Alkalilimnicola ehrlichii MLHE-1: one gene and its partner. The protein of the gene in region 1 interacts with the protein of each later gene in a pairwise test. Links are inferred from orthologs where the notes say so. Each region holds a gene or a part of one and is shown in the gene's direction. Other genes may lie near its edges.

Region 1 (15,121 bases):
GAGAAGGACGCGGTCAAGTGCGCCGGCCTGGCGCCGGCGCGGAGCTGGTTCCTGCCGGTGGAGGCGCGGCCCGAGCCCGCCACGCGGGAGCGCCTGGAGGCCAGCCTGGCCCGGCTGCACTCACTGACCAACAGGTGATCCATGACCACACCCTTTACCGTCATTATCCCCGCCCGCTACGCCTCCCACCGCTTCCCGGGCAAACCCCTGGCCAGCCTGTTGGGATGGCCGATGATTCACCATGTCTGCCGGCGCGCCGAGGAGAGCGGGGCGGCGCGAATCCTGGTCGCCACCGACCACCGCGAAATCGCCCACGCCTGTCGGGAGGAGGGGCGCGAGGTGGTGATGACCCGGCACGATCACCCATCGGGAACCGACCGTCTGGCGGAGGTGGCGGAGCGGCTGGGATTGGACGACGACCAGATTGTCGTCAATCTGCAGGGGGACGAGCCGCTGATGCCGGGCCGGCTCGTGCGCCAGGTGGCGCTGGATCTGGCGGCGCATCGGGATGCGGGCATTGCCACACTGGCCACTCTCTGCCACTCCCTCGACGAGGTGCGATCGCCCCATGCGGTCAAGGTGGTGCGGGATCGCCAGGGGTATGCCCTGTACTTCAGCCGCGCCCCCATCCCCTGGGACCGCGACGGCTTCTCGGGGGCAGCCGGTGCCGCCCGGTCCCCGGGCCAGTGGTTGCGCCATCTGGGGCTGTATGCCTACCGGGTCGGGTTCCTGCGCCGCTATCCGGCCCTGGAGGCAGCGCCCCCGGAGGGCCTGGAGGCGCTGGAGCAGTTGCGCGCGCTCTGGCACGGCGTGCGCATCCACGTTGGCCTGGCCCATCAGGTCCCCGGTCCCGGGGTCGATACGCCGCAGGACCTGGCCCAGGTGGAACGATTGCTGGCAGAGCAGGGGCCGCCGGCCTAGTCCTCCGCCAGCACCATCTCGTCGAGCAGCGGGTTGGGGGCCACACCGTCGCGGTCGTGCACGGGGAGCGTCCAGGTACGGGGGGTGCGCCGGTGGGCCTCCCCGAACTGGTCGCTTTGCACGCGGCGGCCGACCGCTTCACGCTCCTCGAGCACGAGCCTGGCTTCGGCGGTATCCTCGAGCAGTTCCACCACGCGCAACCGCCGTCCCTGGAAGAGCACATCGCGGCCCACCCAGCTGCGCAGGGTTTCAAGCGCCGTGGTCATGGGGGTACTTCCTCTGGTCTGAAATATCTGTGAGCATAGCGTCTGTTCAAGCGGGGCGGGGCCGCGACGGCTCGCCGACAACTGTCTGGCATCGCCGGTGACCGGCCGCGCATGTGTTAAACCCTCATCGCAAGGAAATCATCCAACCCCATGAATGAAGGTGTGAAACACAGAGTTCTCTTTGTCTGTATGGGCAATATCTGCCGTTCCCCCACAGCCGAGGGGGTCTTCCGCCGCCTGCTCCAAGAGCGGGGGCTGGAGGGCACCATTTACATCGACTCGGCGGGCACCCACGACTACCACATCGGCAAGGCGCCCGACCCGAGGGCGATCCGGGCCGCAGCGCAACGCGGCGTGGACATCAGCGACCTGCGCGCCCGTCAGGTCAGTGTCGAGGATTTTGAGATCTTTGACCTCATCCTGGCCATGGACGGCGCCAACTTTGCCGATCTGCGGCGCGAGTGCCCGAAGCCGTACCGCGAGCGCATCCGAATGTTCCTCGATTACGCCGCGAACCACCCGGAGCAGGAGGTTCCGGACCCCTATTTCGGGGGCGGGCAGGGCTTCGAGCACGTGCTGAACCTGGTCGAGGACGCCGCCGAGGGGTTGTTGGCGGAACTGTCCGGCTCCCGAACCGATCGGGCCTGATTCCGGCCGCCGGTGCCGTCGTGGCACCGGAACGCGCTGAAACAAGGCCCCGTCACCGCCGGTGGCGGTAGGGGCCTCGGCCTTCAGTCATCCTCTCGTGACCTGCCCTGGTCCGGGGATTCGGGCCGCGCCTCACTCTCCCCGGCCGGCCCCTTTCTCCGGGAACCGCCCTTTCGGGAGGCCTCATCGGTCTCCTGCGTCTGATCCCCGCCTTCGTCGCCCGCGGTGTCCGCGGCATCCGCGGTGTCGGCCGGGGCCTTCTGCGCATCAGGAGCGTCCGGCGTACCCGCGCTATGGGCGCCAATGGCCTCCCGACTGCTCTCAGGCTCGTGCTCCAGCCAAGGGGTTGCCTGTGGCCCGGCAGCACCGTCGTCGGCGGCGTTGGGCACCTCCTCGGCAGGCGCGGCGTCCTGGTCGGCGGCCGCTGGCTCACTATCGGACCCCGGGGCCGGCTCCGGCGCCTTGGCCGGCGCTGGTTCCGGCGCCGGTTTCGGTGGCTGATCGGTCCCCGTGTTAGCCGGTGTCGGCTCACGCGGGGCGACGTCAGCCGAGCCGGCGGTGTCGGCCTCGTTGCCCTCGGTGGGGGCCGCTGCGCTGATACGCGGGCGCCCGGAGCGCACCGACGGTTCATCCGGGCCGATATCCTGCGGCAGGACCGGCGGCGTGCCCGGTTGGACACTGGGCTTCGAGCGCTTGCGCCGCGCCCCCGGCTTCTCGCCAGCGGCCTTCTCAGCGGTCGGCGCCTTGGCCCCGTCACCGCCAGCCGCCGGTGGCGCACCGGTCGGTTGGTCGGCGGGCGTCTCACCGGAGGACGCCGGCGCATCTGCCTTGGTGTCGGAGGCCTCGGTGTCGGCCGTCGCCGGTCGTTGGGCCTGCGTGGCCTTCGGCGACCCGGCGGCGGTGCCGCTCTCGTCGTCCGCCGGCGCCGATTCGGGACTGGCGGCCTCGGTGGCGACCTGGCCCCGCGGTGGCCAGTCCTTGAGCTGCGGGGTGGCGCTGCCCTGGATCTCCTCCTCGGTGATCGTTGGCAGCGCCGGCTTGTCAGCCTTTACCTTTTCGCTGGCCGCCGGTTTCTCGGCCGCCGCGCGGTCTCCCTCCCTGGGCCGCTCGGCGGCGGCCTCGGCCTTGCCGGCGGCGCGATCCCGGGGAGCGTCGTCCGCGGCCTCTGCCGCCGGCGGGGTCTGCCCCTTCTGATCCTGGCGTGCGGCCGATTCCTCCGGCTGGCCACCGCCTGTGCTCCCGCTACGCCGGCGGCGCCGTCCGCCCCGCCGGCCGCGCCGGCTGCGACCGCTGCGACCGGCGCCCTCGGCGGTCTCATCCGCATCGCGCCGGGCATCACTCTCCGGCTTGCCGGTAGCCTCCGGTTGCGAGGCCGATCGACCGTCCTCGGGGCGCGCCTTTTGCCGTGTCCGGCCACCCTTGCCGCCGTTACTACCACCGCCCCGGCGCCCGTTGGTGGCTCCCTTCTGATCGCTGCCGCGTCGCCCGGAGGCAGCAGGGGCCTTCTCGCCGACTGGACCCTCCTGACCGGCGCTGTCGTTGTCCGCTTCCCGCCCAAAGAAGCCACGGAGCCGCTGGAACAGGCCGGTGAGGCCGCTGATCCCGACGTCCGATGCGCCGCTACCTTCGGGCGCGTCGCGCTGCGGTGGTGGCGCTTCTTCCTTTGGACTCTCTTCGACGGGCGCCGTCGGCGGCGGTGCGGAGGGCGGCTGTACCCGCTGGACCACCGGTTCCTCCGAGCGCGGCGCGGCCTCCCGCTCCAACCACTCGGGGGAGGGCTCTGGATGTTCCTCGGAGGCGAGCCGGTAACTGGGGTCCTCGGTGGACTCGTCGTCGCTACGCAGGCGCTGGACGTCGTAGTGGGGTGTCTCCATGGTGCGATTGGGGATCAGCACCACGGCCACCCTGTGGCGATCCTCGATCTCACTGATGGAGGGCCGTTTCTCGTTCAAAAGGAAGGTGGCGACATCCACCGGGAGCTGCGCCAGCACCGTCCCGGTCTTCTCCTTCATCGCCTCTTCCTCGACGATGCGCAGGATGGAAAGGGCCAGCGACTCCACGCTGCGCACGGTACCCTGGCCACCACAGCGGGCGCAGACCTCCTGGTGCGACTCGCCCAGGGACGAACGAAGCCGCTGGCGGGACATCTCCAGCAAACCAAAGCGGGAGATTCGCCCGATCTGAACCCGGGCTCGGTCCGCCTTGACCGCCTCGCGGAGTCGGTTTTCCACCTCCCGCTGGTTTCGGTTCGGGCCCATGTCAATGAAGTCGATCACGATCAGCCCGCCCAGATCCCGCAATCGGAGCTGCCGGGCGATCTCGTCGGCGGCTTCGAGGTTGGTGTGCAGGGCCGTCTCCTCGATGTCCGAGCCTTTGGTGGCCCGGGCCGAGTTGATGTCGATGGAGATCAGCGCCTCGGTGTGGTCGATCACGATGGCACCGCCGGAGGGCAGACGAACGTCCCGCTGGAAGGCGGATTCGATCTGGCTTTCGATCTGGTAACGGGTGAACAGCGGTACCCGGTCGTCGTAGTACTTCAGCTTCTGCCGGTTATACGGCATGACCTGCTCGACGAACTCCACGGCCTTTTCAAAGACCTGCGGGTCATCGATGAGAATCTCCCCGATATCCGAGCGCAGGTAGTCGCGCAGCGCGCGAATGATGACGTCGCTCTCCTGGTAGATCAGGAAGGGGGCGGACCGGGCCTCGGCGGCCTTCTGGATAGCGCTCCAGAGCTTGAGCAGGTAATCGAGGTCCCACTGCAGTTCCTCCACCGTCCGGCCCACGCCGGCGGTGCGGACGATCAGACCCATGCCCTCCGGGACGTCGAGTTGTCGCAGCGCCTCGCGGATTTCGGCCCGGTCGGAGCCCTCAATGCGGCGCGAGACGCCGCCGGCGCGCGGGTTGTTGGGCATGAGCACCAGGTAGCGCCCGGCCAGGCTGATGTAGGTGGTCAACGCCGCACCCTTGGTGCCGCGCTCCTCCTTGTCCACCTGAACCACCACCTCCTGGCCCTCACGCACCGCATCGCGGATGCTGGGGCGCCCCCCGTCGGCCTTGAGACCCTCGCGGTAGTAGCTGGGGGCAATCTCCTTAAACGGCAGAAACCCGTGGCGCTCCGCGCCGTACTGTACGAAGGCCGCCTCCAGGCTGGGCTCCACGCGGGTGATGGTGCCCTTGTAGATGTTGGCCTTCTTCTGCTCCCGGGCCGGGGTTTCGATATCCAGGTCGTAGAGCTGTTGCCCGTCCACGAGGGCAACACGCAACTCCTCTGGCTGAGTTGCGTTGATCAGCATTCGTTTCATAAGGGTGATGTCTCCAGCATCCCCGCGGCGCCACGGCAGGCCGCTCGCGCTCGAACCGGGGCGGGCGCAACTCGGTGCATACCGGCCGGCAGGCCTGGACTACGGGAGCCAGGATCAATGCCAGGTAATGCGTCACCAGCAGGTTCGTCGCGTTCATTCGGGTAGCGATGCGGGGTGTTGTCTTTTGGGCTTGGATGGCCGGGGCGGTCGTCGGGCCGGTCCCGGACAGGTTCGTCCGTTCTCCCGCCGAGGTGGCAGGGGAAGCAGGAATCTTTACTGGCGCCGCTGGCGTGGCCAGGGCCAAATGGGGCCCACTACGGCGTGACGGCACTATAACAGTGTCCCCTATAGGCGGCAAATGGCCGCCGGCTCTCTGCTATCATGCGCCGACATGAGCAACGGGCGGATAAGAGCATGAGCGGCGTACGACAGGTGCGCATCGGGCCGGAGGACGCCGGCCAGCGGGTGGACAATTTCCTGATGCGGCAGCTCAAGGGCGTGCCCCGGTCACTGATATACCGGCTGCTGCGCAGCGGGCAGGTCCGGGTCGACGGCAAGCGCACCAAACCGCCGCGCCGGCTGGCCACGGGGGAGACGGTGCGTATTCCGCCGGTCCAGACGCGCGCCCCCCAAGAGGCCACGCCGCCCGCCCGCCTGCAGGGCGAATTGGCCCAGCGCATCCTCTACGAGGACGACCGGCTGCTGGTGATCGACAAGCCCTCCGGACTGGCCGTGCACGGCGGCAGCGGACTGGCCTGGGGGCTGATCGAGGTCTTGCGCCAGGCCCGGCCCAGCGCCCCCTTCCTCGAGCTGGTCCACCGGCTGGACCGCGCGACCAGTGGCTGCCTGATGGTCGCCAAGCGGCGCAGCGCGTTGCGCGAACTGCACGAGCAGCTCCGCACGGGCGCTGTACACAAACGTTATCTGGCCCTGCTCACCGGCGCACTCGGGCGCGGCCCCATTCCGGTGGAGGCGCCGTTGGAGCGCCGCAGTGGACCGGCAGGGGGCGTGCGGGTCGCCAGCCACGGCAAGCTGGCGCGGACGGTGTTCCGGGCCGTGGCGCGCCCCGGGGGCATGACGCTGGCGGAGGCCGATATCGCCACCGGGCGCACCCACCAGATCCGGGTCCACGCGGCCCACCTCGGCATGCCCATCGCCGGCGACGACCGCTACGGGGAGCGGGCGGTCAACCGCCGGTTGAGGGGGTTGGGGCTCAAGCGCCTGTTCCTCCACGCCCACCGCCTGGAACTGTCCGCCCCCGGCACCGGTCAACCCTTATCGATCGAGGCGCCGCTGCCGGACGAGCTGGCGGCGGTCGTGGCGCAGCTCCAGGCGCCGCAACAATCCAATGACTCAACGGGGTAACTGACGGATGAACGAAAACGACCGCTGGGAACGGGATGCCATGCGCGAGATCGCCCTTGAGGGCATCAAGGAGCGCCAACGGGCGCGTCGCTGGGGCATATTCTTCAAGCTGGCGTTCCTGGCCTATCTGGTCGCGTTGCTTATCCCCTTTGCCAGCGGGTTCCTGTTCGAGCGGCCCACAGGGCCGCACCTGGCCAAGGTGAACGTTACCGGGCTGATCAGCGCCGACGAGCTGGCGAGTGCCGAGCTGGTCAATCAGGGGCTGCAGGCCGCATTCAACGCCCCCCGGGCCGAGGGGGTGGTGCTGTACATCAACAGCCCGGGTGGCAGCCCGGTGCAGTCAAACCGCATCTACTCCGAGATCAATCGCCTGCGCGAACAGCATCAGGGGATGGCGGTCTATGCGGTCATCGACGACGTGGGCGCGTCCGGGGCCTATTATATCGCCTCTGCGGCGGATGAGATCTTCGTCAATCCGGCAAGCGTGGTGGGCTCCATCGGGGTCATCTCCGGCGGTTTCGGCTTCACGGAGGCGATGGAGAAACTGGGCGTGGAGCGGCGCATCTACACCGCCGGCGAGAACAAGGCCTTTTTAGACCCCTTTGCCCCGGAGGAGGAAGCGCACCAGGCGCACATGGAGCGCCTGCTGGAGGAGGTGCATTCCCAGTTCATCGCCGACGTCCGCGCCGGGCGGGGTGAGCGCCTGGCCGATGATGATCGCCTGTTCAGCGGGCTCATCTGGACCGGTGAAAGCAGTGTCGAACTGGGCCTGGCCGACGGATTCGGCGATATCGCGCACGTGGCCCGCGAGGTGGCCGGTGTCGACCAGGTGTTGGACTACAGTCGCCACCCCGGCCTGCTGCGCTTCATCACCGACCGGTTGGGCATGAGTATCGGCAAGGCCATCACCCGCGCCCTGACCGAGGGCCACGAACTGCGCTGAGCGCGGGCGGTCACTCCTCCGAGCCGATCAGCGGGTAGCCGCAGGCGAGGAGAAAGTCGAACAACCGGATCAGCGGCAGCCCGATCAGGGCGTTCGGGTCGCTGCCCTCCATGCGCTGGAACAACACTGCGCCCAGCCCCTCGGATTTGAAGCTGCCGGCGCAGTCCAGCGGTTGTTCCAGCGCCACGTAGCGGGCGATGGTGGTCTCGTCCAGGTCCCGGAAGTGCACCCGATAGGGGACGACGTCAGACTGGCGGCGCCCCCCCGCGGCATGCACCACCGCCACGCCGGTCAGGAAGGTGACGCACTGGCCGGAGGCGGTAGCGAGCTGCTCCCGGGCCCGGGCCTCGCTGCCCGGCTTGCCCAGCACCCGCTCGCCCAGCACGGCCGCCTGATCGGACCCGATCACCAGGGCATCCGGGCGCCGTTCCGCCACGGCCTCGGCCTTGGCCCGCGCCAGCCGGAGCACGTAATCGTGCGCCGGCTCATCCGGGTGCCGGCTCTCGTCAACGTCGGCCGGAATGGCCTCATGGGGCAGGCGCACCTGCTCCAGCAAGGCGCGCCGATAGGGGGAACGGGAGGCGAGTATCAAAGGGGGTCGCTCGGCCACGTGCCTGCTCCTGGGGTCACCGGGTCGGGGATCGGTTCGCAAGGCGTCAAGGCTAGGGCCGATCGCCGCCCCTGGCAAGCGCTTTGACAGCCCGGGAGGCCGCGCTTATGATTGCGGGCTTATGTCCAGCAGCCCACTGCCTGAGTACCTGGTGCACGACATGTTCACCGAGGCCGGCACCCGACTCGAGGGTCGGCTGCCGCGGGCGGCTATGGCGCGCCTCTCCGCCGAGGCGGTGGTGGCCGATCAGGCGGCACGGGTCCGGGTCGCGCTGCGGGCGTTCCGCGACGATCAGGGCCGGCAACGGCTGAGCGGCGCGGTGAGCGCCAGCATCACGCTCCGTTGCCAGCGCTGTCTGCAGCCCTATGAGCAAGCGCTGGACGCGGAAGTGGCGCTGCAACTGGTGGCCAGCGAGCACGAGGCGGAGTCCCTGGCGCCGGAGTTCGACCCCCTGGTGATGGCCACCGGCAAATTGCCGTTGGTCGCCGTGGTCGAGGACGAACTGCTGCTGGCGATGCCGGCGATTGCCCGTCATCCGGAGGGCGGCTGTGCCACGCCGGATAACCCGGCGGAGGCACAGGACGAGCCGGACGAGCGAGCGAAGAACCCCTTTGCGGTGCTGGAGCGGATGAAATGCCCCTCTGACACCGATCAAGACGATACATGACAATCAACACGAGATTGATCCAAGGAGCCCCAAATGGCCGTTCAACAGAACCGTAAGACGCCCTCCAAGCGCGGCATGCGCCGTTCCCACGACGCCCTGTCCGGCCCGGCCCTGTCGGTGGAACCGCAGACGGGCGAGACCCACCGTCGCCACCATGTCAGCCCTGACGGCTACTACCGGGGCCGAAAGGTCATGCAGGGGCGCGAGGACTGAGACGCATGGGTGAAGGAAACCCGCCCGCCAGCCCGGCTCGGCGGGCGGTTTCTTTTTAACCATGGGCCAGGGGCATGACTGAGTCGGTTACTATCAGCCTGGACGCCATGGGTGGCGATCATGGCCCCGACGTGGTGGCTCCCGCTGCGCTGGCGGCGCTGGCGCGTAACCCGGCGCTGCGTCTGATACTGGTCGGTCAGGCCGAACCGGTGCGCCAGGCGTTGCAACGGCATGGCGGACAGGAGAGCGAGCGGCTGTGGGTCCATCCCGCCAGCGAGGTGGTTGCGATGGATGAGCCGCCCTCGCAGGCGCTGCGGACCAAAAAAGACTCCTCCATGCGGGTCAGCATCCAATTGGTCAAGCAGGGTGAGGCGGACGCCAGTATCAGTGCCGGCAACACCGGCGCCCTCATGGCCACGGCCCGTTATGTGCTCAAGACGCTGCCGGGCATCGATCGACCGGCGATCATGAGCACCATCCCCACCAAGGGCGGGTACGCCCACATGCTCGACCTGGGTGCCAACGTCGATTGCACGGCGGAGCATCTGTTTCAGTTCGCCGTGATGGGTTCGGTCTGTGCCGAGGCCATCGACGGCGTGGCGCAGCCGCGGGTGGGGCTGTTGAATATCGGTGAGGAGGAGATCAAGGGCAATGACCAGGTAAAACGGGCCTGTCAGATGCTCACCGACTCCCCCCTGAACTACGTCGGGTACGTGGAGGGGGACGGGATCTTCAAAGGTCTGGCCGATGTCGTCGTCTGCGACGGCTTCGTCGGAAACGTCGCCCTGAAGAGCAGCGAGGGTGTGGCGGGACTGATCGCCCACTACCTGCGGGCCGAGTTCCAGCGCAATCTCTTCACCCGGCTGGCGGGGCTGATCGCACTGCCGGTGCTGCGCTCCCTGCGCGGTCGGATCGACCCGCGCCAGTACAATGGCGCCAGCCTGCTCGGATTGCGTGGTATCGTGCTCAAGAGTCATGGTGGCGCCGACGCCTTCGCCTTCGGCCGCGCCATCGAAACGGCGGTGCTCGAGGTGCGCAAAGGGGTTCCGCGCATGATCGATCAGCGCCTTGAGAGCCTGTTGGCCGCGAAGGAGTCTCCGTGAGCTACGCGCGTATCATCGGCACCGGCAGCTACCTGCCGGACGAAGTGATTACCAATCACGATCTCGAGCGGCTCATCGACACCTCCGATGAGTGGATCCGCGAGCGCACCGGTATCACCGAGCGCCGCCGCGTGGCGCCGGATCAAACCTGCGGTGACTTGGCCGAGGAGGCCGCCCGGCGTGCCCTGGAGGCGGCCGATGTCTCGCTGAGCAGCATCGATCTGGTGATCGTCGGCACCTGCACCCCCGATCGGGTCTTCCCCAGCACCGCCTGCCTGCTGCAGGAGCGGCTGGGGATGCGGCACGGGTCGCTGGCCTTCGACCTGTCCGCCGCCTGCTCCGGTTTCGTCTATGGCCTCGGTGTCGCCGATCAGTTCTTCCGGACCGGTGCCGTGCGCCGCGCCCTGGTGATCGGCGCCGAGACCATGACCCGGATCCTGGACTGGAACGATCGCGCCACCTGTGTGCTGTTCGGTGACGGGGCCGGCGCCGTCGTCCTGGACCGCAGTGAGGAACCGGGCATTCTCTCCACCCATCTGCACTCGGACGGGCGCTATCAGGACCTCCTCGGGGTGCCGTGGGGGCCGGGGCAGGGGTATGAGAAGCGCGACGCCCTGGGGCCCTACATCACCATGCAGGGCAACGAGGTCTTCAAGGTTGCGGTGCGCACCCTCAGCCGTATTGTCGATGAGAGCCTCGCCGCCAACGGGCTGGAGAAGCGCGACATCGACTGGCTGGTGCCCCACCAGGCCAACATCCGGATCATCCAGGCCACTGCCCGCAAGCTGGAGATGCCCATGGAGCGGGTGGTGGTCACCGTGGACAAGCAGGGCAACACCTCGGCGGCCTCCATCCCCATGGCCTTGGACACGGCCATCCGTGACGGCCGGATCAAGCGGGGCGATTTGCTCCTGCTGGAGGCCTTCGGTGGCGGCTTTACCTGGGGCTCCGCCCTGATCCGGTACTAAGGGGCAAGCCCGGCCGCGGGCGATCGCGGCCGGGCAAACCGCTCCGCGGAATCGATTGGATACGCAATCCTCACGGCATAGACACGGCACAACGGATCATGAGCGATAACGACACCAAGCTCGCCTTTGTCTTCCCCGGCCAGGGGTCCCAGTCCGTCGGCATGATGGACGATCTGGCCTCGGCCAGCCCCGTCGTGGAACAGACCTTCCGGGAGGCCGGGGATGCCCTCGGCGCCGATCTCTGGGACCTGGTCCGCAACGGCCCGGAAGACACCCTTAACCGCACCGACTACACGCAGCCGGCCATGCTGGCCGCCGGGGTCGCCACCTGGCGGGCCTGGCGCTCGGAGGGCGGTGCCGAGCCGACGGTGTTGGCCGGGCACAGTCTCGGCGAGTACACCGCCCTGGTCTGCGCCGGCGCCCTGGGCTTCCAGGATGCGGTGCGCCTGGTCGCTCAGCGCGGCCGCTTTATGCAGGAGGCGGTTCCGGCCGGGCAGGGCGCCATGGCGGCGGTCCTGGGCCTGAACGATCAGGCGGTTATCGACGCCTGCGCCGCGGCCGCCGGGGACGAGGTGGTCTCGGCGGTCAACTTCAATGCCCCCGGTCAAGTCGTTATAGCGGGCGCCCGAGCTGCGGTGGAGCGGGCCATGGCGGCCTGCGAGTCCGCCGGGGCCAAGAAGGTGATGCCCCTCCCGGTGAGCGTTCCCTCCCACTGCGCCCTGATGAAGCCGGCGGCCGAGCGCCTGGCCGAGGTGCTGGCCGATATCCCCCTGGAAGCACCGGCCATCCCCGTCGTGCACAACGTGGACGTCCAGACCGCAAGTGACCCGAATGCAATCCGCGAGCGGCTGATCGCCCAACTGCACAACCCCGTCCGCTGGGTGGAGACCATCCACGCCTTGGTGGATCAGGGTGTCACCCAGGTGGTGGAATGCGGCCCGGGCAAGGTCCTTGCCGGCCTCAACCGGCGGATTCAGCGTCGCCTGCCCGTCGTGGCCCTTGCGGATGCGAAGAGCCTGGAAAAGGCCAAGGCAAGTCAATAACTAACAAGGAGCTTTTCAGCCATGTTCAGCAATCAGGCGCTGGAGAATCAGGTGGCCCTGGTCACCGGGGCCACCCGCGGAATCGGCCGCGCCATCGCGCTCCAACTGGGCGCCATGGGTGCAACGGTGGTGGGCACCGCCACCTCCGAGAAGGGCGCCGAGCGCATCGGTGAGACCCTGAGCGCCCAGGGCATCGCCGGGGGCGGCCGGGTGTTGGACGTGACCGATCCCGACCAGGTGGCCGAGGTGGTCAAGGCCATCGGCGCCGACTTCGGCGCCCCGACGGTGCTGGTGAACAACGCCGGCATCACCCGCGACAACCTGATGATGCGCATGAAGGAGGAGGACTGGAGTCGGATCCTCGACACCAACCTCAGCTCCGCTTTCCGGATGGTAAAGGCCTGCATGCGCGGCATGATGAAGGCCCGCCAGGGCCGGATCATCAACATCGGTTCGGTGGTGGCGTCTGCGGGTAACGCCGGTCAGGCCAACTACTGCGCCGCCAAGGCGGGCTTGGAGGGCCTGACCCGCTCCCTGGCCCGTGAGCTGGGCAGCCGCGGGATCACGGTGAACACCGTGGCACCGGGCTTTATCGAAACCGACATGACTCGGGAGATGCCCGAGGCGCAGCGTGAGGCCCTGGTGGGCCAGATCGCGCTGGAGCGCCTGGGCCAACCCGAGGACATTGCCGCCACCGTGGGCTTTCTGGCCACACCGGCGGCCGGTTACATCACCGGTAGCACCCTGCATGTCAACGGCGGCATGTATATGGGCTAACGATTCGCTTTGGTTTGTGTTAGCGTGCGCGTGGTCGTGGCTGGTGGCACGGCCGGTGGAGTTCACATACAATACCGGCCCGCAGCCAAGCGACTGCGCCAGGAAACCCTTTCGGAGGACGCATCAAAATGAGCAGCATCGAAGAACGCGTTAAGAAAATCGTCGTCGAGCAGCTTGGGGTCAAAGAGGAAGAGGTGAGCGGTGAGGCCTCCTTTGTCGACGATCTTGGCGCTGACTCGCTGGATACCGTGGAACTGGTCATGGCGCTCGAGGAGGAGTTCGAGTGCGAAATTCCTGACGAAGAAGCTGAGAAGATCACCACCGTTCAACAGGCGGTCGACTACATCAACAAGCATCTGGGCTCCTAAACCGGGCCCAGGCTGGCTTCAGTCGTGATCGGCGCCCCAGGGCCGGCCAAGCGCCGGCCCTGATTTTTTGTGCCGCCCCCGTCGGGGCCCGGCGCGGCTGACAGGCTTGAGGGGTGCAAACGTGTCCAAACGTCGAGTAGCAGTTACCGGGCTGGGTCTGGTGTGCCCGCAGGGCAATACCGTAGATGAGGCCTGGGAAAACATCCTGGCCGGCCGGTCCGCTGCCCGCAGCATCGACCGCTTCGATGCCAGTGAGTTCCCGGTACAGTTCGCGGCCATGCTTCAGGGCTTCGACGTCGGCCGGTACCTGTCGCCCAAGGAAGCTCGCAAGATGGACCCCTTCATCCACTATGCGATTGCCGCCGGTGTGCAGGCCATGGAGGACTCCGGCCTGGCCGTCAGCGACGAGAACGCGGACCGCATTGGGGTGTCCATCGGTTCAGGCATTGGTGGCATCAGCGGGATCGAGGCCAACATGGCCGTGCTGAACCGGAGCGGTGCCCGCCGCATCTCGCCTTTCTTCGTCCCCAGCAGCATCATCAACATGGCCTCGGGCCACCTCTCGATCCGCTACGGCCTTAAGGGGCCTAACCTGGCCACGGTCACCGCCTGCGCCGCGGGCACCCATAACATCGGCCAGGCGGCCCGCGCCATCGCCTATGGTGATGTGGACGCCATGCTGGCGGGCGGCTCCGAGATGCCCATCTCGCCCCTGGGGCTGGCGGGCTTTGCCGCCGCCCGGGCGCTCTCCAACCGCAATGACGAGCCCGCTCAGGCCAGCCGCCCCTTTGAAAAGGGACGGGACGGCTTCGTCCTGGGCGAGGGCGCCGGCATCGTGGTGCTCGAGGAGATGGAGGCGGCCAAGCGCCGCGGTGCGACCATTTACGGCGAACTGGCTGGCTTTGGCATGAGCGGCGACGCCTATCACATCACCTTGCCGGCGGAGGGGGGCGACGGCGCCCGTCGGTGCATGGTGCATGCGCTGCGGGATGCGCACATCACGCCCGATCAGGTGGACTACATCAATGCCCACGGCACCTCCACACCGGCCGGTGACCGCGTTGAGGTGGAGGCCGTGCGCACCGCCTTCGGGGACCACGCCGATCGCCTGGCGATGAGTTCCACCAAGTCCATGACCGGCCACCTGCTCGGCGCCGCCGGCGGGGTGGAGGCGATCTTCTCACTGCTCGCCTTGCGCGATCAGGTGGCGCCACCAACGATCAATTACGAGGAGCCGGACCCGGACTGCCGGCTGGACTTCGTGCCCAATGAGGCCCGGGACCTGACCATGAATGTGGCCCTGTCCAACTCCTTCGGTTTCGGCGGGACCAACGGCAGTCTGGTCTTCCGGCGCGTCTAGGCCGCGGACCGGCCATGGCGGTCACCTGGGTCAACGGCGTTCCCTGCGACCGGATTGCCGTGAACGATCGGGGCCTGGCCTACGGCGATGGCCTGTTCGAGACCATCGCTGTGGTGGCCGGCCGGCCCCGCCTTTGGGAGGCGCACCTGGACCGGCTACGTGCTGGCTGCGCCCGGTTGCAGCTGCCGGAGCCTCCGGCGGAGCCGCTCTGGCGCGAGGCCCGCGCCCTCTGCCGGCAGCAGCCCACCGGGCATGGGCTGCTCAAGCTGCTCTACACCCGCGGCAGCGGCGGCCGGGGGTATGCCCCACCCGCTGAGCCCGAGGGCACCCGCATCCTCACCCTCCACCCCTGGCCGGACTGGCCTGAGACGCACTGGCGCAATGGCATCGAGCTGTTTCTGTGTCAAACTCGGCTGGCCCGCCAGCCGCTGTTGGCCGGCCTCAAACACCTCAACCGCCTGGAGCAGGTCCTGGCCCGGAGTGAATGGAGCGACGAGCGCTGGGCGGAGGGCCTGGTCCGCGATGGAGAGGGGTGGCTGATCGAAGGCACGGCCAGCAACCTGT
Region 2 (15,207 bases), 1.1 Mb from region 1 along the record:
CCTGGCCAGCCTGCCGGTGCAGCCGCAGAGCGTCCCCATCAACCAGCTCGTCCAGGTCCCCGGCACCCCGCTGCACGGCGTCGAGCCCCCCGACCCCTTCGAATTCGTCCGCACCATCGCCGTCGCCCGCATCCTCATGCCGGCCAGCTACGTCCGCCTCTCCGCCGGCCGCGAGCAGATGTCCGACGAACTGCAGGCCCTCTGCTTCCTGGCCGGCGCCAACAGCATCTTCTACGGCGACAAGCTGCTCACCACCGGCAACCCGGAGGCCGACAAGGACCGCCGCCTGCTGGCCCGTCTGGGCATGGGGTTTGAGGCGCACGCCTGCGCCCAGGCCGAGGCCGAGGACCTGGGATGAACGCCGGCGCCCTGAGCCGGATGCTGTCCGAGGGCCTGGCCGCCCGCCGGGCGGAGGGGCTTTACCGCAGCCCGCGCGTGCTCAAGAGCGTCGACGGGGCCTGCGGTCTCACCGCCGACGGCCGGACCGTCGTCGTCTTCTGCGCCAACGACTACCTCGGGCTGGCCAGCGATCCGCGTCCCGGCCGGGTCATGGCCCGGGTGGCCGAAGAGCAGGGTGCCGGTAGCGGCGCCGCCCATCTGGTCAGTGGCCACCGCCCGGAGCACGAAGCGCTGGAACGGGCCCTGGCCGACTGGACCGGCCGCGAGGCCGCACTGCTCTTCTCCACCGGATACATGGCCAACCTCGGCGTCATCGACGCCCTCGTGGGCCGCGGCGATACCGTGTTCGAGGACCGCCTTAACCACGCCTCGCTGCTGGACGGTGCCCGGCTGTCGGGCGCCCGGCTGCGCCGCTACCGCCATGGTGATGTGGACCACCTGGCCCGGCGGCTCGCGGAGGATGGCGGGCGGCACCGGCTGATCGTCACCGATGGTGTCTTCAGCATGGACGGCGACCGCGCCCCGGTGGCGGAGCTGGCCCGCCTGGCACGGGACCACGGTGCCTGGCTCATGGTGGACGACGCCCATGGCCTGGGGGTACTGGGCGAGAAGGGCGGCGGGCTGTTGGAACAGAGCGGACTGGATCAGGACGATGTGCCCGTGCTGGTCGGTACCCTGGGCAAGGCCGTGGGCAGCTTCGGCGCCTTCGTTGCCGGCCGCCGGCTCCTGATCGACCACCTGGTCCAATCCGCGCGCACCTGGATCTACACCACCGCGCCGTCCCCGGCCCAGACCGCTGCCACCGTCGAGGCGGTGCGCCTGGCCCGCCACGAAACCTGGCGGCGCGAACACCTGCGCGCCCTGGTCCGGCGCTTCCGGGCGGGCATCGCCGACTTGGGACTGGATCTGATGCCCTCCGAGACCCCTATCCAGCCGATCGTGGTGGGCGAGGCCGATCAGGCGTTACAGGCCAGCCGCGCGCTGGAGGAGCGCGGCTACCTGGTCACCGCCATCCGGCCCCCCACTGTCCCCAAGGGCACCGCCCGCCTGCGCGTCACCCTCAGCGCCGCCCACACGCCCCAGCAGGTGGATGGCCTGGTGGCTGCGCTGGGACAGGTCCTGGGCCAATGATGCGTGCGGTCACCGAAGGGCGGGGCCCGGAGGGCCTGGTGCTGGTTCACGGCTGGGGCTTCGACCACCGGGTCTTCGACCCCTGGCTGCCCCGCCTGACGCAGCGTTGGCGGGTCACCCGAACGGACCTGCCGGGGCATGGTGGGAGCGCGCCACTGCCAGCGGATGCCGGCCTGGAGGCTTGGGCCGACGCCGTCCGCCTGGCGGTCCCCGAGGACGCCATCTGGGTGGGCTGGTCGCTGGGGGCCCTGCCGCTGCTGGCCGCCGCTGCCCGGGGCGCGCGACCCCGAGCGCTGCTGCTCCTCGCCGCCACCCCCTGCTTCTGCCAACGGGACGGTTGGCCTTACGGCCTGCTCCGGGAGGAGCTGGATGCCATGATCGGAGGGCTGGCGGAGGACGCGCGCCGGACCCTCCGTGGCTTCCACGCCCTGTTGGGCCGGGCGGGGGCCGGGGACCGCGAGGCGCTGCGCCCGTGGCGGCGCCGTGGCCCCGGTCCGGCGACGGCCCTGGAGCCGGGCCTGAGCCTGCTGCGCGACACCGACCTGCGCGGCCGGCTGGCCGCCATCGACCGCCCGACCACCTGGCTTGCCGGTGGTCGCGATCCGCTTGTCCCCGACGGTGCCGCCAAAGAGGCCGCCCGGGCGATGCCCCGGGCGCGGATGGCGTATCATCCCGAGGCCGGCCATCTGCCGTTCCTGACCCACCCCGAGTGGGTTGCCGGTCACCTTCACCTCCTCAGTCAGCAATGCCGACCATGACTCGAACCCCTCTCGACAAGCGCCAGGTCCGCCGTAACTTCCACCGGGCCGCCGACAGCTATGACCAGGTCGCCGTACTCCAACGGGAAGTCGGCGAGCGGTTGATGGAGCGCCTGCACGTCATCCTGATGCAGCCCGCGATCATCGTCGATGTGGGCTGTGGCACCGGCTTCTGCACCCGGGCACTGCAGGATCACTACCGCAAGGCGCGGGTGATTGGCCTGGACCATGCCCCCAGCATGCTCCGGGCCACCCGGCGCCGGGGCCGCTGGCTACGGCCGATCCGCACCCTCTGCGGCGACGCCGAGCGCCTGCCGCTGGCTGCGGAGAGCGTCGATATGGTGTTCTCCAACCTCGCCCTGCAGTGGATGCCGGACCTGCACCGGGTCTTCGCCGAGTTCCAGCGGGTCCTGCGGCCCGGCGGGCTGCTGATGTTCTCCAGCTTTGGCCCGGACACGCTGAAGGAGCTGCGCGCGGCCTGGGCGCAGGTGGATGACAAGCCCCATGTGCACGAATTTATCGATATGCACGACGTGGGGGACGCCCTGGTGCAGGCCCGCTTCGCCGACCCGGTGATGGACATGGAGTCGTTCACCCTGACTTACGGGGACCCCATGGGGGTGCTGCACGACCTGCGCGGCCTGGGGGCGCGTAACGCCGCAAGCGGACGGGGCCGTGGTCTCACCACCCGGCGCCGGCTGCAGGCCATGTGCCAGGCCTACGAGGCGGCCTACCGGGGGCCGGACGGCCGCATCCCCGCCAGTTGGGAGGTGGTCTACGGCCACGCCTGGGCCAGCGAGGGCCTGCCCCAGCGGCGCGAAGGTGATACCGTCAGCATCAGGGCGGACCACATCCCGGTCCGCAGGCGCTGATCCGGGCGCCGGCGGTCGCATCGCCGTCGGCACCCGTCGCGGGAGGAGGCCCGATGACCCTTGGCTACTGGATGGTCCTGGCGGCGGCGCTGCTGCCGTTTGTCTTTGCCGGTGCGGCCAAATTCGGCGGCGGGCCGGGGTTCGATAACCGCACGCCCCGCGCCTACCTGGCGGCGCTGGAGGGCTGGCGCCAGCGGGCCAACTGGGCCCAGCAGAACCAGTTCGAGGCCTTTCCGCCCTTCGCCGCCGCGGTGATCATCGCCCACCAGGTGGGTGCCGCCCAGGGTGCCGTGGACACCCTGGCGGTCCTCTTCATTCTCCTGCGATTGCTCTACGGCCTATGCTATATCGGCGACCGCCCTGGCCTGCGCAGCCTGGTCTGGATGGCGGCCTTTGCCTGCATCCTGGGGCTGTTCATCGCCGCGGGGGTGGCCGGATGAAGCGGGTCTTCAGTGTTGAGAACCGGATGCTGGTGGAGCGCTACCGCCAGGCGCTGGAGGACGCCGGCATCCCCTGCCAACTGCGTAACGAATTTCTTGGCGGCGGGGCCGGCGAGCTGCCGGTGAACGAGGTTTGGCCGGAGATCTGGGTGGCCGACGAGGATGAGCAGCGCGCACGGACCCTGCTGCAGGAGCTCAAGGCCCGCGAGGCCGATCCCGGGCCCGACTGGACCTGCCCGCGGTGCGGCGAGACCCTGGGCGGACAGTTTGACGCCTGCTGGAACTGTGGTGCGCTTCGCACGGAGGAGTGACCCCGGTATCCGCCGCAAAAACCCCTTGCTAGAATAGGGATAGACACCGCAAACGGGATGGAACGCCCTAATGCCTGCCCCGGCCACCCGCGAAGGCGCTGATCGCCGCATCCGCCGGCTGCGTCTGTACCTGGTGCTGGCGCTGGCGGGCTGGACGGCCACCTTTGGTGGCCTGTCCTGGTGGCTGGTGGGGCACTTCCAGGGCCTGACCGTGGAGCTGGCCTACCAGGAGGCCCGGGCCAACTTCAACAAGGACCAGGCCTTCCGCTTCTGGGGCACCCTGCACGGCGGTGTCTATGTGCCGGTCAGTGACCAGACCCCGCGCAACCCCTACCTGGCCCATCTGCCCGAACGGGATATCACCACCCCCGGCGGTCAGGAGCTGACCCTGATGAACCCCGCCTACATGCTGCGCCAGCTCAACGAGCAGTTCGGCGATCTCTTCGGCGTGCGCGGCAACATCACCAGCCTCGATCCGCTGCGGCCCGAGAACGCCCCCGACGACTGGGAGCGCGATGCCCTGGAGGCCTTCGAGGACGGGGTCGACGAACGCCTGGAGGTGGCCTACATCGAGCAGGAACCCTACCTGCGCTATATGGCCCCCATGGAGACCGACCGGGGGTGCCTCCAGTGCCATGCCCACCAGGGCTATCAGGTGGGGGACATCCGCGGTGGGGTCTCGGTGGCCGTGCCCCTGTCCGGCTATCAGGCGCACGAGGAGGTGGCCATGGGCCGGACCCTGGGCGCCTTCGCCGGCATCTGGCTGCTCGGCCTGCTGGGGCTGGGGTACAGCGGCCAACGGGTGCTGCGTGATGCCCGCTTCCAGCACGCGGCCACGCGGGAGATCCAACGACTGAACGAAGGCCTGGAGCAGCGGGTGCGGGAGCGGACCGCCGAACTGGAGCAGGCGCGTCAGTCGGCCGAAGAGGCCAACCGCGCCAAGAGCGTCTTCCTGGCCAACATGAGCCACGAACTGCGCACGCCGCTCAACGCCATTCTCGGCTTCGCCCGCCTGGCGGGACAGGCCCCGCAGGCCACCCCAGACCAGCGCGAACAGCTCGGTTTCGTGGAGCGCAACGGCGAGCACCTGCTGTCGCTGATCAACGATGTCCTGGACATGGCCAAGATCGAGTCCGGACGCCAGACCCTGGAGGAGGGCGTGGTGGACCTGCCGCGCACGCTCGAGGATGCGGTGGAGGCCCTGCGCCACCGGGCGGAGGGCAAGGGCCTGACCCTGACCCTGGAGGTGGCGGAGGACCTGCCGCGCCACATCCTCAGCGACGGCCGCAAACTGCGCCAGATCCTTATCAACTTGGTCAGCAACGCGGTCAAGTACACCGACGCCGGCCGGGTCGTGCTCAGCGCCCGGCGCCAGTCCGCGGAGCCGAGCGGGGGTCACGATGGCCTGCTGCTGGCGGTCGCCGACACCGGTCGCGGGATCCCTGTGGAGGACCAGGACCGGGTCTTCGAGCCCTTCGTGCAGAGCGGCCGGGTGGGCACCACCGAGGGCACCGGCCTTGGGCTGCCCATCACCCGCGAGTTCGTCGAGCTGATGGGCGGGGAGATTGGCCTGGAGAGCACCTCCGGCGAGGGTTCCCGGTTCACGGTGAGCCTGCCACTGGTGCCGGCAGTGGACGAGGAGCGGGAGCGCCAGCCGGCGCCGCGCCGGCACCTGGGCTTGAACTACCGCTACGCTGAGGGGACGCCGGAGCCCCCGGCCGAGGTTCACCCGGCGGATCGCGTCCCGGAGGACTTCGGCCAGCGCCTGCAGGCCCTCCCGGCGGATCAGCGCCGGGCGCTGGCGCAGGCGCTCCGCGCCGGCGATCTGGATGCCCTGGAGGCCCTGGTGCGTGACATCGGGGAGCAGGACGCGGTGCTGGCCCCGGCGCTGCGGGCCCAGGTCCAGGCCTTCCGCTATCAGGAGATCCTCACGGCGCTCAACGGTGGGGGCGGCGCATGAGTGCCACGGCCCCGGAACCGCAGGCCTCGGGCGAGGTGCTGGTGGTGGACGACAACCCCGCCAACCTGCGGCTCATGGTCAGCGTGTTACGCGAGGGGGGCTACGCTGTCCGGGTAGCGCCCAGCGGCCGGCTGGCGTTGGACTCGGTGCAGGCCCGGCCCGCGGACCTGATCCTGCTGGATATCCGCATGCCGGACCTGGACGGCTACGAGGTCTGCCGTCGTCTCAAGGCCGATCCGGCCCGCCACGACATCCCCGTGATCTTCCTCAGCGCCCTGTGCGAGCCCGCCGACAAGGTCCGGGGCTTCGCGGTGGGGGCGGTGGATTACATCACCAAGCCCTTCGTCGCCGAGGAGGTGCTGGTGCGGGTGCAGAGCCATCTGGCCCTGCACGCCTCGCAGCAGCGACTGGAGGCGCTAGTGGCGGAGCGCACCCGCGCCCTGCGCACCCTGTCCGCTGGCAACCAGGCCCTGGTGCATGCCGATGGCCTGGACGACCTGCTGGCCAATATGCATGACGTGCTGGTGCGGAAGGGGGGCTATGCCAGGGCGTTGATCATGCTCATCGGCGGTCCCTGCTACCCACCGGTCGCCGAGGCGGAGGACGTGGCGGTGCCGGACGCTCCCTGCCTGGGGTTGCCGGCCCCGGCATCCTCGGACGCTGGTGTCCGGACGCTGTTGCTGCCGTTGCGGGACGCCAGGGGCGACTTGGGCTGCCTGCAGGTGGAGAGCCGGAGGCCCGCCCCCTTCGCCGACCCCGACGAGGTGGCACGGCTGATGGAGTTGGCCGGTGATCTGGCCTATGGCGTCCGCAGCCAGCAGGATCGCGCGGAGAGTCAGCGGGCCCAGCAGGCGCTGGAGCAGTCACTGGAACGCACCATTGAGGCCATCGCCGCCACCATCGAGGTGCGCGATCCCTATACCGCCGGCCACCAGCAGCGCACCACCGAGATCGCCGAGGTGATCGCCGAGGAACTGGGCCTGGATGATGCGCGGCGCAAGGGGCTGCATGTGGCCGGCGCCATCCACGACATCGGCAAGGTCGCCATCCCCGTGGAGATCCTCTCGCGCCCGGGGCGGCTGAGTGACCTCGAGTTCGAGATGATCAAGACCCATCCGGCCGTCGGCTACGAGATCATCAAGGGGATCGAGTTCCCCTGGCCGGTGGCGGAGATCATTCGCCAACACCACGAGCGGCTGGACGGCTCCGGTTACCCGGACGGCCTGCGGGGGGAGGCCATCCTGCTGGAAGCACGCATTCTGGCCGTAGCCGACGTGGTCGAGGCCATCTCCTCCCACCGCCCCTACCGGCCCGCCCTGGGGCTGGCCGCGGCGCTGGACGAACTGCGCGCCAAGCGCGGCAGGCTCTACGACCCGGAGGTGGTGGACGCCTGCCTGCGCCTGGCCGCACAGGGCTGCCTGCCGGTGGAGTCCCGGTGACCCGCACCCCTGGCCGGGGCTGGAAGCCTCCCTGGAAGCATCCAGGGGTGTCGCCCTGCACCGCGCCAAGCCCTCAGCCGCCGGGCCCCGTGCGGCAGTCGGGACAGACGTGCAGATGATCGGCCGGCGCTCCCGCCTCCTGTAAATGCGCGATCAGCACCGCCTGGTCGCGCAGGCTCACGAAAGGTGTCCCGCAGCGCGCGCAGGCGGCCATGGCTGGGCCGGTGTCCGGCGCGGATTTGCTCGCACCGGTGGCCTCCCCGGCAACCGAACGGGTGCCGGGAAGCAGACAGCCATCCGGGTCCTGGCCGGTCGTGCCGATCAGCGCCAGCAGCCGTGAGTAGACCTTGGGCAGGCCATGTGCCTGCTCCACGTCGGCCGCCGTTTCGGCAAGGTGTCGGGCTGCCGGTGCCACCATTTGTTGCAGCAAGGCCTTGGCGTCTCGTTCTGCCTGGTCATTGCCTTGCTCACCCCGGCTGATCAGGCAGGCGGCCAACTCCAGAACCACCGTGAGGTGATCCGGCAGTTCCCGGTGTTCGGAGCGGAGGTTGAGCTGGTGCCTGGCCAGCATTTCGTCCAGGTAGCCGAGACCGGCACCACTGGAAGCCCCATCCATCAATCGGACCAGGTTGAGGCGCACCTTGGGCGGGGGCGCGAGAAACAACACGCTGTAGGCCAATAGCAACGACTCCCGATCCTCCACCTCGCCCAACGCGCAACGCAACGGTGGCAGATCGGCGGCTACGGACTCCGCCCCGAGTGCCCCGCATAGGTCGGCGATATCGTCCACCAACCCATCCCGCAACGCGTTGAAGAACGCATCCGAGCGCGGAGGTTGCATCGCCTGCCCAAGGCAGGCGAGCAGTTCGCCCTGCAACGACAGGCCCGACGTATCATCCACCCCCACCTCAACTGCTCCGGGACGGCGAAGCGCGCTTGCGGCCGAGGTAATACACCTGCGGCTTGTTCTTCAGGTGACTCAGCACCGGTTGCCCGTTGTGCTCTGCGATGAGCTTGGACACCTGGCTGTTCGGGTTGTTGAGGTCGCCAAAGTAACGGGCCCCGGGGGCGCAGGTCACCACACAGGCCGGCGTATGCTCGCGCAGGTCCGGGTTGCTCGGATCGAGATCCGCCGTGTCGGCGGGGGCGGTGGAGGTGCGGTGATGACAAAAGGTGCACTTGCTCACCACATTCTTCGGCGGGATGCCGATCCCGCGTTTGGGGTTGTCCCGGGAATCCGGCGCCCTCCAGGGCGGATTCCAGGTGTGGCCGTCGCCGCTGGGAAAGACCTCGCGCATGTCCGGCGACTGCGTTTTGAGCTCGGCCGTGGAGAAGCGCACACCATAGGGGCAGGCCACGATGCAATATTTGCAGCCGATGCAGCGGTCCCAGTCGATGAAAACCACGCCGCCCGCCTCCGCATCCTTATAGGTTGCCCCCGTCGGGCAGACCGTGACGCAGGTGGCATCTTCACATTGCATGCAGGGCCTCGGCAGCCACTTCAATTCGTGGTCCGGTAGTTGGCCTTCCGAGTAATAGAGAACGTCCTGCCAGTGCTCGCCCGGCAGAAGGTTGTTCTCCATGCCACAGGCGATCGTGCAGGCCTGGCAGCCGGTGCATTTCTCCAAGTCTATAACCATGCCCCACTTAGTCATCGCAATTTACTCCTGCTAATTCGATCAAACCTTCTCAACGAAGACCTTGGCGGCGCTGAAGGCCACGAGCCCGGAAACCGGCTCGACGACGTTGGGAATGACTTCGTTGACACTGCCGGAAACCCCCTTGTTCTGGGCCCAACGGCCGGAGCCCCAGTGGCCGTGGGCCAGCGGCAGCACTACCGTGTCCTTCGGCACCCCGCCAGAGACGCTGGCGAAGCACTCGATGGCGCCCACCGAGGAGCTTATCCGGACCCGGTCGCGGTCCTTGATGCCGCGGGCGGCGGCGGCCTGTGGGTGAATCTCCATGTACACCGTGTCGGTGCCACCCTGCGTGGGTTGCCATACCGCGTGGGTATGCGGCAGGTTGGCGGAGCGCCCCTCAGCGGAGAGCGGTAGCTTCGGGCTGATCAGGTGCAGGTCGCCGCCGCCCTGGTATTGCGGTTCGACGTAATGGGGGAAGCCGATCATATCGCGCGGAATACCGAGATGTTTCTGGATATGCGCGGCGTGTTTCTCGTTGGTGAACCAAGCGGGCTGGAACTCGAACTTCCCGGATGGGGTCTTCAGCAGTTTCGCCTTAACATCGTCCTCGCTCATCCGAATGCTGTAGCGGTGGCCGTCCCATTCGTAGAACTCGCCGTCGATTTGGCGCCACAAATAGGGGGTCTTGTACCAGACACCCTTCTCTTTGAAGCTGGCCAGGTCATTAACGCCGTTATCGCCGGGGTCGTTTTCAAAGCCCGCGGCGAATGCGGCCACCACGTTCTCGACACTGCCCACCTGCTGGTAGTAATCGGCCATCGGGCCGGGCATCCGCTTGCCAAGTTCGATCATGATGTTGCCGAACTGCATCGTGTCGTAAAGCGGTTTTACCGCCGGCTCGCGGATCATCGACATCGGATAGCCCTGGAACGGGTAAGTGTTGGCGACTTCGAGTCGTTCCAGGTAGGTGTGATCGGGCAGGATCAGGTCGGCGAACTGCGCACTCTCCTGCGGCGAGGGCGAGGTGTCGATCACGAACACGTCCTGGAGTGCCTCTTCCCACACCGTGCAGTCGGGGCCGGAATAGATCGGACCCACCGTATAGAACATGATCGTGTCCATCTTGTACGGTGAGCCGGTCAGATGGTTCTTGGCGATGTCCTGGATCATGTTGGAGGTCATCGGCCAGGCGTCGGTCCGCGCCATATCGATGCGCGGGTATTTGCCCTCCATCTCACGGGCGTAGTCGTCCATGTAGTCATCGGGGTTGATCGGCAGGCTGCCGGCGGACGAGCCCATCTGGTAGCTCAGGCCACCCTTGGCGAACATTGAGCCGACCAGCGCGTTCAGGGCGTGAATGGCCATGCCGTTGTAGGCGCCGTTGGTGTGCGCCGTGGGACCGCGCTCGAACACCGCTATGGCCGGCCGGGTGCTGCCGAACTCCTTCGCCGTGGCGACGATCTTCTCCGCCGGCACGCCGGTGATGCCCTCGGCCCAGGCAGGAGTGGCGTCCTTCAGCGTTGTGTTCCACCAAGCCGGAAGGTCCTTCACCCAGTTTTCCGAGAAGGTGTCGGGATCGATCGGCTTGCCGGTCTCGAATCGCAGTCGGGACCGGGTGAAGTCGCCAACGAAGGGCCTGTCCCACAGGCCTTCGGTGAGGATGACGTGGGCGATGGCCAAAGCGATCGCACCGTCAGTGCCGGGAGACACGATCAGCTTGCGATCGGCAGCGGCGGCGGTCACAGAGTTGCGCACATCGACCATGGTGATGCGGGTGCCCTTGCTGCGCATCCTGCCCCACATCTGCATGTTGGCATTGTAAGGCCGGAAAGACTCGAGGAAGCCGGCGCCGAAGATCAGCAGGCAATTGCAATTCTCGTAGTCGTAGGAGTTGTATGAGTCATTGCCGTCCATGGCGCGCTTGACCTTCTTGGAGCCATCGGCGCAGATGCTCGAATGGCCGATGCCGATGCTCGAGGAGCCGTACAACCGGCCCCAGGTGCCGAACAGGCCGGCGTCGGCGGGGCCCCAGCCGCGGCCGTACGCCACAACGAAGCGATGCGACTCGTTCCGCTCGCGCAGCGCCGTCAAGCGGGCAGCGACCGTATCCAGGGCCTCGTCCCAGGAGATCGGCACGAAGCCCGGGTCTTCGTTGCGGCCCTTCTTGGGATTGGTGCGCTTCATCGGCCCCTTGAAGCGGTCGGCATCGTAAAGGATGTATGGGCCCAGGTGGCCTTTGGGGCAGAGCTTGCCGTTGGATAACGGAGCGTCTGGATTGCCGTAGATGGCATGCACCCGGCCGTTGGTCGTATAGACGTCGAGCCCGCAGCGAGTGGAGCACTGCTGGCAGACGCTCTTGGTGACGACGGTATCCGACGTGGCCCGCGCCCGGGTCCCAGGGCTGGCCTCCAGCGTCGATATACCTGGGATCGCATTCAGGCCTGCCACACCCGCCGCACCGGCGGCCCCGGACGCCTGCAGGAATCGTCTCCTGTTGAGCTTATTCTGCAGTACATTCATTCGTGCTCTCTCCTCTTGAAGAACTGGACTGTGCCGGAAGCGGAAGGTTGCCCCCACCGTCACTGCGAGCGGGGCCCCACCCCCACCGTCACTGCGAGGAGGCGAAGCCGACGCGGCAGTCTACCGCCCTGGATCGCCACGGGCCTTCGGCCCTCGCGATGACAGGGGTACCCCGTTCCTCGTTGATTCGGGCCCGCGCAGCGGGGAGGGGGCTCGCAACAAACTCATTCAATAGCCTACGGCCACAGGGGACTTCCCGGGGCGCTCGGCTCAAGACAAAGGGCGACGCGCCGGCGCATCGTCGGTCCGAATCGTCAATGACGCGGCGTCGGTTGCCGTGGACTTCGAACTCTTTGCGCTCGGCACGGAGGCGTCTGCCGCAGACGTGCTCGCGGGCTCCGGCTGCACGCCGTCCTGGAGGATCTCTTCGTACCAGATGTTGTGGTGCTGTTTCGCCCAGTTGCAGTCCACCCGGCCGCTCACCATGCCCTCCAGCGTCCCTTCATTGCCGATGGCACCCAGGTAGACATGGCCGATCGCCAGGGCGATGAATCCTGCGGCGCCGAGCACATGGAAAATCAACGACCAGGCGACCAAGCCCTCCGATCCGGTCCAAGTGGTGAAGTAGAGTACGAGACCGGTGATCGCTGTGACCGACCCCATGCTAACGATGCCGAGCCAGAAGTAGAGCTTTTCGCCGCCGTTCGCCTTCCCTGCCGGCGGGTGGGTGTTGCGATCGCCGATATAGCCGCCGCCCTGCTTGAACCATTGCCAGTCGTAGCTCCGGAAAAGGTTGCCCTTTATCCACTGCAGGATGGCGGCGACCAGGAGGGCCACGAATACCAGCCCGATGGTTTCATGAATCCAGATCGCCCCCGAGGCGTAGGTGGAGAAACCCCTCTCCCCCAGCAAGGGCATCAGCGCGTACCGACCGAAGAACAGCGATAGGCCGGTGATCGCCAGCACGATGAACGAGCCGGCGAGCAGCCAGTGCAGAAGGCGCTCGAACCTGCTCCACCTCGGCACGGTGGTGCCGGACCGGCCGCCGTCAATCCTTACCTTGCCGGCGAACAGATGGAACGCGAGAAAGACGAGTATCGACCCGGCGATGGCCAGTAGGGCGAAGATCGTGAGGGGCCCTTCGCGTAGCGACGACCAGCTGTAGCTGATCTGGCTCTCAGGATAGAACCCCGCCAGATCCGCGCCTTGGCTGGCGGCCGCCGGCGCCAGGTAGCCGCTGAGCGGAAGGCTTAGCGTCACTGAGACGATGACGGCGAGCAGCCACCACTTGGAGTGGCGCTGCCTGCCGCCGCGGCGAGCCCGTTCCGCGGCCCAGCCGCTATTGGTATCTCTTGGAATCACTGTGCTATCGCTACTCATTACCGGATCTCCTAGCCGAATCGGCGGTTTTCGGTGAGGGGTTTAAGCAAATGCAATGCCAAACAGAAAAAGCCCTGCCTAAGTAGTCGCTTGGGCACCGCCCGGTCGGGCCGTTGTTACCGTGCGGTAACGGGTGGTTAGAAACGATGTCTTTTCTGTTACGAAATGGTAAAAAAGACCGAGCTAGTAGGACCTGGTTATTCCTGATCATTCTGCTCCAGGATAATGCCACCTCCATAAAATCAATGTATTGCGCAGCCCTGTTCCGGGGGGTGGCGACGTATTGTGTGCATTCCAAATATAGGGGTTGCACGGGGCAGCAATGGTTTGGTGTTCGCTGCGTTTGGTGGCGTATATTGGTGCGTGAGTGAACCCCAAGGGCTGTGGCACAGGGTCGCCGCGACGGGGTTTGCGTGCGCATCCGCCTGGGGCATCGCCCTGACGCCTTGGCACCATCGGCTGGTAGAATCCCAGCCATGATCACCCTCAAGGACATCACCCTTTCCCGCGGCCCCGAGGAACTCCTCCACCAGGCCAGTCTCACCGTCTACCCGGGGCAGCGCCTCGGCCTGGTCGGTCCCAACGGCTGCGGCAAGAGCACCCTGTTCGCCCTGCTGCAGGGCGAGATCGGCCCGGACGCCGGCGAGGTGGGCATCCCCCGTGATTGGCGTATCGCCCATGTGGTCCAGGAGACCCCGGCGCTGGCCAGCAGCGCCCTGGACTACGTGCTGGATGGCCACCTGGAGCTGCGAGCACTCCAGGCGCGGCTGGCCGAGGCGGAAGCGGCGGGCGACGGCGAGGCCATGGGGCAACTGCACGCCCGCCTGGACGCCATCGACGGCTACACCGCCGCCTCCCGGGCGGAGACCCTGCTGGAGGGGCTGGGTTTTGACGCCGCCGGGCGGGCCCGGCCGGTGAGCGATTTCTCCGGCGGCTGGCGCATGCGCCTCAACCTGGCCCGCGCGCTCATCCAGCCCTCCGACCTGCTGCTGTTGGACGAGCCCACCAACCACCTGGACCTGGAGGCTGTGCTCTGGCTGGAGCAGTGGCTCTGCCAGTACCCGGGGGCGCTGCTGCTCATCTCCCACGACCGCGACTTCCTCGACACCGTGGTCCAGGGCATCGTCCACTTCGATGGCCGGCGGCTGGTGCACTATACGGGCGGCTACAGCGACTTCGAAAAGCGCCGCGCCGAGCGCCTGGCGCAACAGCAGGCCCAGTACGAGAAGCAGCAGGCGGAGATTGCCCATCTGCACAAATTCATCGACCGCTTCCGCGCCCAGGCCAACAAGGCCAAGGCGGCGCAGAGCCGTATCAAGGCGCTGGAGCGGATGGAGCGCATCGCCCCGGCGCACGTGGACGCGCCCTTCGAGTTCCACTTCCCCGACCCGCCCCGGGCCGCCAACCCGCTGCTGGTGCTCGACCGGGTGGATTTGGGCTATGGCGGTGACCCGGTCCTGCGCCGGATTCAGCTCTCGCTGCGCCCGGGGGAGCGGATGGGCCTGCTGGGACCGAACGGGGCCGGCAAGTCCACCTTCATCCGCGCCCTGGCCGGCGAGTTGAAACCCCAGGCGGGCCAGATCACCGGCAGTCAGGGGCTGGCCGTGGGCTACTTCGCCCAGCATCAACTGGAGCAACTGGATGGCCAGGCCTCGCCGCTGCTGCACCTGCAGCGCCTGGCCCCGAAGGCGCAGGAACAGACCCTGCGCAACTTTATCGGCGGTTTCGGCTTCTCCGGCGACGATGCGGACCGTGCCGTGGCCCCCTTCAGCGGTGGTGAAAAGGCCCGCCTGGTGCTGGCACTGCTGGTCTGGCAGCGGCCCAACCTGTTGCTGTTGGACGAGCCCACCAACCACCTGGACCTGGAGATGCGCCACGCCCTGACCGTCGCCTTGCAGGAATACGAAGGCGCCGTGGTCCTCGTCTCCCACGACCGTCACCTGCTCACCACCACCTGCGATGAGTACTACCTGGTGGCCGAGGGCCGCGTCCGCCCGCTGGACGGCGACCTGGAGACCTACCGCCAGTGGTTCCTCGAATGGCGCGAGGCGCAGAAGGCCGTCAACGGCGTCGCCTCTGCCGGGACCGGGCCCGCGCCTGATGGCGACGAACCGCGGCACGGGTCCTCCCCGGCGCACACGGCTGAATCGCGCAAGGCCCAGCGCCGCGCCCAGGCGCGGCAACGCGAGCAGCTTCGCCCGTTGCGTCGCAAGGCCGAGCAGTTGGAGAAGGCGCTGGATGAACTGAGCGGGGAGCTGGCTGACGTGGAGAGGGCCCTGGGTGAGCCCGCTTTGTACGAGGCAGCGGGCAAGGACCGCCTGACCGAACTGCTGCACCGGCAGGGGGTGCTCAAGGCC

Evidence for each region.
Region 2: the proteins of acpP (region 1) and MLG_RS12305 interact in binary tests that used the Escherichia coli proteins (3 or more experiments, as listed by UniProt). The link is inferred for Alkalilimnicola ehrlichii MLHE-1 from one-to-one orthologs.

The regions. Positions count from the first base shown.
Region 1 is NC_008340.1:1,624,222-1,639,342, reverse strand. The notes cover bases 11,664-14,577. They hold acpP (acyl carrier protein), read left to right. Parts: upstream 11,664-12,957; coding sequence 12,958-13,197; downstream 13,198-14,577. Other genes in these bases: pabC (aminodeoxychorismate lyase), read left to right, coding at 14,572-14,577; fabF (beta-ketoacyl-ACP synthase II), read left to right, coding at 13,319-14,557; fabG (3-oxoacyl-ACP reductase FabG), read left to right, coding at 12,074-12,829; fabD (ACP S-malonyltransferase), read left to right, coding at 11,664-12,052. In the rest of the region: lpxK (tetraacyldisaccharide 4'-kinase), read left to right, coding at 1-138; kdsB (3-deoxy-manno-octulosonate cytidylyltransferase), read left to right, coding at 142-921; MLG_RS07310 (hypothetical protein), read right to left, coding at 918-1,187; MLG_RS07305 (low molecular weight protein-tyrosine-phosphatase), read left to right, coding at 1,338-1,835; rne (ribonuclease E), read right to left, coding at 1,919-5,140; MLG_RS07295 (RluA family pseudouridine synthase), read left to right, coding at 5,555-6,505; MLG_RS07290 (S49 family peptidase), read left to right, coding at 6,513-7,448; MLG_RS07285 (Maf family protein), read right to left, coding at 7,459-8,058; MLG_RS07280 (YceD family protein), read left to right, coding at 8,180-8,725; rpmF (50S ribosomal protein L32), read left to right, coding at 8,759-8,938; phosphate acyltransferase PlsX, read left to right, coding at 9,013-10,041; MLG_RS07265 (beta-ketoacyl-ACP synthase III), read left to right, coding at 10,038-11,009; more of fabD, read left to right, coding at 11,108-11,663; more of pabC, read left to right, coding at 14,578-15,121. UniProt on the Escherichia coli protein: Carrier of the growing fatty acid chain in fatty acid biosynthesis.
Region 2 is NC_008340.1:2,753,687-2,768,893, reverse strand. What follows is about bases 408-3,407. They hold MLG_RS12305 (alpha/beta fold hydrolase), read left to right. Parts: upstream 408-1,526; coding sequence 1,527-2,288; downstream 2,289-3,407. Other genes in these bases: MLG_RS12295 (MAPEG family protein), read left to right, coding at 3,214-3,407; bioC (malonyl-ACP O-methyltransferase BioC), read left to right, coding at 2,285-3,160; bioF (8-amino-7-oxononanoate synthase), read left to right, coding at 408-1,530. In the rest of the region: biotin synthase BioB, read left to right, coding at 1-358; more of bioF, read left to right, coding at 355-407; more of MLG_RS12295, read left to right, coding at 3,408-3,600; MLG_RS12290 (putative signal transducing protein), read left to right, coding at 3,597-3,911; MLG_RS12285 (ATP-binding protein), read left to right, coding at 3,982-5,871; MLG_RS12280 (HD domain-containing phosphohydrolase), read left to right, coding at 5,868-7,310; MLG_RS12275 (molecular chaperone TorD family protein), read right to left, coding at 7,384-8,211; MLG_RS12270 (4Fe-4S dicluster domain-containing protein), read right to left, coding at 8,219-8,965; MLG_RS12265 (molybdopterin-dependent oxidoreductase), read right to left, coding at 8,990-11,470; MLG_RS12260 (formate dehydrogenase subunit gamma), read right to left, coding at 11,741-12,850; MLG_RS12255 (ATP-binding cassette domain-containing protein), read left to right, coding at 13,327-15,207. UniProt on the Escherichia coli protein: The physiological role of BioH is to remove the methyl group introduced by BioC when the pimeloyl moiety is complete. It allows to synthesize pimeloyl-ACP via the fatty acid synthetic pathway through the hydrolysis of the ester bonds of pimeloyl-ACP esters.